Regions from separate parts of the Arthrobacter sp. efr-133-TYG-104 genome, predicted to be linked through region 2. Evidence: riboswitches for the same ligand, from Rfam matches in the RefSeq annotation. Region 2 holds a riboswitch; each other region holds the start of a gene.
What was found. Region 2 has a riboswitch for cyclic di-AMP ahead of QRN04_RS00435 (M23 family metallopeptidase). Riboswitches for the same ligand answer to the same signal wherever they lie in the genome.

Region 1 (2,257 bases), on a different contig from region 2:
GGCGGCTTGGCTGACGTCTGATGACTCCGCAGTAGGCGTTGCACCCGCCGAGGCAGCGACAGCGGATGCGGCGCTGGAACCGCCGGGCACGCCGGAGATCGAGGCCGTGGTTTGTGCGATCGTGGCACCGGCGCCGCCGCCACTGGCGTCCGTGACCTTGCTTTCGCTGCCAAAGAACGGAAGATCGAGAGCGTGGCCCACCGTGCCCACAGTCAAGGCCAGGCCCAATGCCCCTGCCACCATGGCCATGCGTTGGCTCATGTGGCGGACTGACGCGGCCTTGTGTAGTACCGCGTATGGTTCGCGACTGTATTGGCGCGGCCGGTGGTGCGGAAACGAAGAGACCTCGGCAGCTTGGAGCGGGATGGCTGCCGTGACTGCTGCGGCGACTGGTTCCGCGGTCGCTTCAGTAGGGGCGGGCTGAACGGCTGGAATCTGAACTGTGGCCAGATCGTCGCCGGCCAGATCTGCTCCGGCCGGTGCTTCTCCAGCCAGGGCCTCGGGGACGGTCGCGGTTTGCTCGAACGCGGTTTGCACGGGCTGGGGCCCAGCGGCGGCGGGTCGTTCGGCGTGGCTGGCGTCGTCGTCGACGCCCACGCCGGAAGCGTGCTCGCGTTGCCGCTCGGCGGCACGCCGTGCCGCACGGGTCATCGGTAGTGCCGGGTCCGCAAGTGCGGGACTGTCAGTAGACGCCCGACGGCGGCCTGTTGGTTTGGCGCGCTCGCTCTCACGCAGGGCGCGTCGCGGCTGATCCATGGTTGGGGACATGGTTGTTGCCTCTCGACGCCTTCGAGGTTAGCTGTCGGGTTCGGACGAGGCCGTCCGGCCGCGGTTGGCGGCTACACCCCAAGGGCTTGTCGGGGAACAAGCCCGGAACACTGGGTCCCCCGTCTCTGCCGTGGGTCTAGCGGAATCCCGGATTGCGGCAGAGCTCGGCGTCAGCCCGGAAACGGCCCAGCGGAGTTCCGGGTCGCCCTATGAAGTTACCCTAGCCGGAAAACAAAGTCACATTAATGTAACGGCTGCGCGGCCGTCACGGCTCCCGCCCGCAACACGGCCGGATATCCATCGCCCAACACTAGCTTCACTGGGCCAGGGCAGGTAGACATTGACCTATGGACCTGCCCGTGATGCCGCCCGTCTCGCCCATGCTCGCCAAGTCAGTCCCTGACATCCCGGATGTTGGGCACTACGAGCCCAAGTGGGATGGCTTCCGGACCATCGTCTTCAAGGATGGGGACGAGATAGTCCTCGGCAGCCGGAATGAGAAGCCCATGACCCGGTATTTCCCGGAGCTTGTGGCGGCGCTGCAGGGGAACCTTCCGGACAAGTGCGTCATCGACGGCGAGATTGTCCTGATCCAAGGCAACAGGCTTGAATTCGAGGTTCTCCAGCAACGCATCCATCCTGCCGATAGCAGGGTCCGGATGCTGGCGGAGAAGACCCCGGCGTCGTTGGTCGCCTTCGACATCCTTGCCCTAGGTGATGACGACCTGACGGGCCGGCCTTTTTCGGAACGCCGAGCAATCCTGGAGCAAGCACTCTCCACGGCCGAACCCCCTGTGTACATCACCCCCGCAGTGACCGACTTGGAGAGGGCCAAGGAGTGGTTCGTCCAACTGGAAGGCGCAGGGCTCGACGGCGTGCTGTCCAAACCACTGGACGGCACATATCAACCCAACAAGCGCGTCATGTTCAAGACCAAGCACGTGCGAACCGCGGACTGCGTGGTGGCGGGCTTCCGTTGGCACAAGACGGCAAAGGTCGTCGGGTCCATGCTGCTGGGCCTTTACGACGACGACGGGCGGCTTCACCACGTGGGGGTGGTGGCATCGTTCCCCATGGCCAAACGGGAGAGCCTGGTGGCCGAGTTGGAACCGTACCAAGTGGACCTCGGCGACCATCCGTGGGGTGAGTGGGCCACGCAAGATGAAGCGGCGGGTGGTTCCAGGATGCCCGGGGCCCAGAGCAGGTGGAGCGGCGGCAAGGACTTCTCTTTCGTCCCGCTTCGCCCTGACCTGGTGATCGAAGTGGCGTACGACTATATGGAGGGCGATCGTTTCCGGCACACCACCCAGTTCCGGCGGTGGCGGACGGACCGGACACCCGACAGTTGCACCTACTCGCAGCTGGAGGAACCGGCCGACTACGATCTCGGCAAGATCCTGAAGCTCACGTAGCCCGGGCACGCTGGCGTGCGTTACTCGTCGTGTCCTTGATCCATGCTCATGCTGTCCTCGGCGGGCGGGGTTTCACC
Region 2 (2,257 bases):
GGCAGCAGGTTGGCGGGAATGGTGATGCTGTTGTCGCTCACGTTGGCTCCATGGGGTATCGGTTAGAGGGGGGTCGTGGCAGGTGGCATCTACTGCCCCTTCGACTCCCCAATTCTGCCCGAACACCCTCCTTGGCAGGAACCTGGAGTTGTCATAGTCCGCCACGTGGAACGCACCCAGACCATATGCAACCGGTCCCGTTGACGGAATTATCAAGAGTAATTCCTAATAAGCTAGGCTGGTCTTGCGTTAAGGGCGGGCGAATCAAGCCCCGCCCACCGAGTTGGGCGCGGTACGGTGGAGCTACGCAAGAGACTGCGTTCGAGGAGAGCTGAGCGGGATGACGGATCTGATCGATACCACTGAGATGTATCTTCGGACCATTTTGGAGCTTGAAGAAGAGAACATTGTTGCCCTTCGCGCACGAATTGCCGAGCGTCTCCGACACTCCGGCCCCACCGTGTCACAGACCATCGGACGAATGGAAAGGGACGGCCTGGTCATAGTTTCCAATGACCGCCACCTGGAACTGACCCAAGCGGGCCGGAAGCGGGCCACCGAAGTAATGCGTAAGCATCGGCTGGCCGAGCGGCTCTTGGCAGATGTGATCGGATTGGATTGGGCCTACGTCCATGACGAAGCCTGCCGTTGGGAACACGTTATGAGCGAACGCGTCGAACGCAGGCTTTACGAGCTTCTTGAGCACCCCACCGAATCTCCCTACGGCAATCCGATTCCAGGGCTTGAAGCAATCGGTGGTTTGGCCGCCGTCCCTGCGGGCCGGCCGGATGTCAACCTTTTGCAGGCCATGGACGGTTACGGCTCCGATTCGCGGGTGCTCATCAGCCGCCTCGCCGAACCTATCCAAGTGGAGCCGGAGCTGTTGACCCAGTTGGATGAAGGCGGAATCCGGCCAGGAGCATTAGTGTCACTGGAGCGAGTGGGCGAGTACATCTCCGTTCGGGTCCCCGGCATTGAAGGCGCCTTGGAACTCCCTCCTGAGGTCGCCGGCCACGTCTTTGTTTCCCTCGGCTAATACGCCGGGCGACATCTAGCGCGGCTGCAATTCTCCCGCTGCGGCACGGCTTAGCATCACCCTTTCCTGTTGATAACGAATTTATTACTGGGGGACTTAATCCCCTATAGTTGATTATTGGCGCCGATACCAAAGCGTTACCTGATCCGGAGCCAAACTCTGCCAGCGGATCAGGTGTTCCACCCCTTACTGGCAGAGGCGGGGGAACCACTAGCGGCTGTCTAAAGAAGCAGCCTTGGGGTGAAGTCCGCAGCAGAAGTGCCCACTGATACAGGTCCTCCTGGGGATACCTGTGTGCCGTGAGCGCTGAGCGCGGGCCGGGTCTTTGAACTCTCTGACTCGAATCCGACAGCTAACTTCGCAGGCTTTTCAGAGAGGAATAGAGTTTGACATCGCAGAACGTCAGGGGCCGCCGTCGCGCATCCGGCCCTGCTGCTGAGGTGGGGCCTGCCCGCGTTGCTACGGAAATCCGGCCCCGCGAAGCCAGCCGCCAGCGCCGTCGGAAAGGTCCGCTGCGTCAAGTGGCCGACTTCGCCGCAGCCAGCGGAGTGGGTCAGAAAGCCGGCATCGCACTTGCTGCTACCGGCTTGGCACTGACAGTCGGCCTGCCAGGCACCAGCCCGATGATGGCTACCTCGGACTCTGGCCAAACCGAGTCTGCGCTGTCTGTAGCCGGTACCCAGCCGGAGGTATCCGCGGCGGCATCGGCCAAAATCGACTTCAGCCGTGCTGCCGTTTCCACGGCAGCGGATCCCGATGGCAAGCTGAAGCAGCTGCTGAGCGCCCAGTCTGTGGCCAGCATCCAGCGTTCATCGTCCCAAGGCACTTTGGGTGCCCCCTTGGACACGCTCGTCACGGCATCGCCGTTCGGTTACCGCGTCAGTCCGCTGACGGGCGGCACCGGTGACTTCCACCGCGGCCAGGACTTCGTGGCGCAGTGCGGCACCGCGGTCCATGCTGCCGCGGCCGGCAAAGTAACTTTCGCAGGATGGCACGAGTACGGTGGCGGCAACCGTGTGGTTATAGATCACGGAAACGGCTTGGAAACTACCTACAACCACCTGTCGTCCTTCAACGTCAAGGTGGGCCAGACGGTCAGCCGCGGCGACGTTGTGGCCCTCAGCGGCACCACGGGAGCCTCCACGGGCTGCCACCTCCACTTTGAAGTCCAGGTCAATGGCGAAGTCGTTGACCCCATGGGCTGGCTCTGACCAACGTGAT
Region 3 (2,257 bases), on a different contig from region 2:
ATGCCCTGAATCAGATGCTGGACAACGTAGCGAACGCCTTGGAAGCCCGCCAGCAAAGCGAAACCAAGGTCCGCCAATTCGTCGCGGACGCTTCCCATGAACTGCGCACGCCGCTCACTGCCATCCGTGGCTACACGGAGCTGCTGCGGATGACGGAATCTTTCACCGATGATGGCCGCAAATCGCTGGCCCGCGTCCAAAGCCAGTCGGAGCGCATGACCACGCTGGTAGAGGATCTGCTGCTGCTGGCCCGCTTGGATGAGGGACAACCCCTGCATGTCACGGATGTGGACCTCACGCAGTTGGTCATTGAGACCGTCAACGACGAGAAAGTCATGGCACCGGACCATCACTGGCAACTGCGGCTTCCCGATGAACCGATCTCGGTCCGGGGCGATGCGACGCAGCTGCATCAGGTCATGGCCAATCTGCTATCGAACGCCCGCAAACATACCGATCAGGGCACCACTGTGGTGACCGGTGTATCGCTCTCGGCAGACGGCAGCGCCGTGGTCACCGTGACGGACAACGGCCCTGGCATACCCGAGGACTTTCAACGCCGCATCTTCTCGAGGTTTGCCCGTGCAGACGCTGCCAGGTCGGGGTCCGAAGGTACCTCGGGGCTGGGTCTGTCCATCGTCGAATCCATAGTCCAAGCACACGGGGGGAACGTGGAAGTGACATCCCGTCCGGGGCGGACGGAGTTCGCCTTGCGTCTTCCGTCAATGAACACCGGCTTGACGTAATGAAACGAGCAAGTCGACTCTCCGCATTCGTGATCTCTGTTACCTAAATGTGACTTTGAGCGAAGGGTCCTGTACCGTCGAAAGGGTGGGTCGCTCCAACTGGCCCACTTCCGGGATGCGCCGAGCTCTGCCACTTCCCGGAGTCCGTTCTTCTTTGAGGCAGAGACGGGGGACCCAGAGTCTCCGGGCCAGGCCTAGTGCCAGCCCTTGGGGTGAAACCGCAGCGTGATGCGCGGCCGGATGACCTCATCCGAACCCGACAGCTAACTCCGCAGGCGCTGAGAGGCAATCAAAACCATGTCTGAATTTAACGATCAGGCGCGCCCTTCCGCGCGTCACCGTGACGACAAGAGCACACCCCTGACCAAGTCGCAGTCCGTCCTAAAGAACGCTGCCCGCCGGGGTAAAAGCGGCTACCGCATGTCGGTAGTGGCCGGCGTTATCGCCGCAGGGCTGGGTGTTGCATCGCTGGGCCAGGCCGCGAATGCAGCGTTCACTCTTCCTGAAATGAGCAAGGCAGCGGAGACCCAGTCAACCGCACAGTCTGACAGCAAGGCTAAGGACGCTGTGGCACAGGCTGTAGCAAAGGCCGACGCCGCCAGGCAGGCCGCTGCAGACAAGGCAGCAGCTGACAAAGCTGCAGCCGATAAGGCAACAGCAGACAAAGCTGCAGCCGATCAAGCAGCAGCAGCGAAAGCCGCAGCGGACAAGGCAACTGCGGACCAAGCCGCTGCCGCACAAAAAGCTGCTGCGGATGCTGCCACGAAGCAGGCCGCTGACGCCGCTGACGCCCAGACTGCTGCTGCCGCGCAGGCTGCCGCCACCCCCGTGGCTGTGGACGATCCTGCCGGCGCCAAGGCCTATGCAGCAAGCGTTCTCTCCAGCTACGGCTGGGGCCAGGGCGAAATGACCGCCCTGAACGCACTGTGGGAAAAGGAATCAGGATGGCGGACCACTGCTACCAACGCTTCCAGCGGTGCCTACGGCATTGTCCAGTCCCTTCCCGCTTCCAAGATGGCTACTGCCGGTGCTGACTGGCAGACCAACTACCAAACCCAGATCAAGTGGGGGCTGGACTACATCAAGCAGCGTTACGGCTCCCCCTCGGCTGCCCTCGCGTTCCACTTGGCCAATAACTGGTACTAAACCACCAGGGCTAACCATCGCCGCACTGTCCCTGATTGCCGCACTGTCCCTGCATGTCCACTACAGCGTCCGCTGCAGTAGGCAATCGGGACGGTGCGGCAATTCCGGTTTCACAGTCACATCACAGCTTCCGCCTAAAGCACTCATACGAGGCTGCCCCACGCTGGATACATGACGCTCACAGATCCGGCAACTGGTGCACCACCAAGCCCACGCCAAGGCGGGGAACTGGCATCCTCCGCTGTGCCGCTGGCGCAAGCGCGGCGCTCTCCGGTTGATACCCACACTGCCGTTCCGGTCCTTGACGTGACAATCCCTGTCCACAACGAGGAAAGCGACGTGGAAGCCTGCCTCCGCAGGCTTCA

Region 1: it holds a riboswitch for cyclic di-AMP, as region 2 does, so the genes downstream of both, QRN04_RS04630 (hypothetical protein) here and QRN04_RS00435 (M23 family metallopeptidase) in region 2, are expected to answer to the same signal.
Region 3: it holds a riboswitch for cyclic di-AMP, as region 2 does, so the genes downstream of both, QRN04_RS08840 (aggregation-promoting factor C-terminal-like domain-containing protein) here and QRN04_RS00435 (M23 family metallopeptidase) in region 2, are expected to answer to the same signal.

Annotation. Positions count from the first base shown of each region.
Region 1 is NZ_JARVTA010000004.1:57,621-59,877, forward strand. It holds gene QRN04_RS04630 (hypothetical protein) at 1-768, opposite strand, end outside; cyclic di-AMP (ydaO/yuaA leader) riboswitch at 771-920, opposite strand; gene QRN04_RS04635 (ATP-dependent DNA ligase) at 1,116-2,180, shown strand; gene QRN04_RS04640 (DUF6480 family protein) at 2,201-2,257, opposite strand, start outside.
Region 2 is NZ_JARVTA010000001.1:83,918-86,174, forward strand. It holds gene serC (phosphoserine transaminase) at 1-41, opposite strand, end outside; gene QRN04_RS00430 (iron-dependent transcriptional repressor DtxR) at 341-1,036, shown strand; cyclic di-AMP (ydaO/yuaA leader) riboswitch at 1,207-1,418, shown strand; gene QRN04_RS00435 (M23 family metallopeptidase) at 1,423-2,247, shown strand.
Region 3 is NZ_JARVTA010000010.1:22,665-24,921, forward strand. It holds gene QRN04_RS08835 (HAMP domain-containing sensor histidine kinase) at 1-746, shown strand, start outside; cyclic di-AMP (ydaO/yuaA leader) riboswitch at 879-1,036, shown strand; gene QRN04_RS08840 (aggregation-promoting factor C-terminal-like domain-containing protein) at 1,044-1,892, shown strand; gene QRN04_RS08845 (glycosyltransferase) at 2,064-2,257, shown strand, end outside.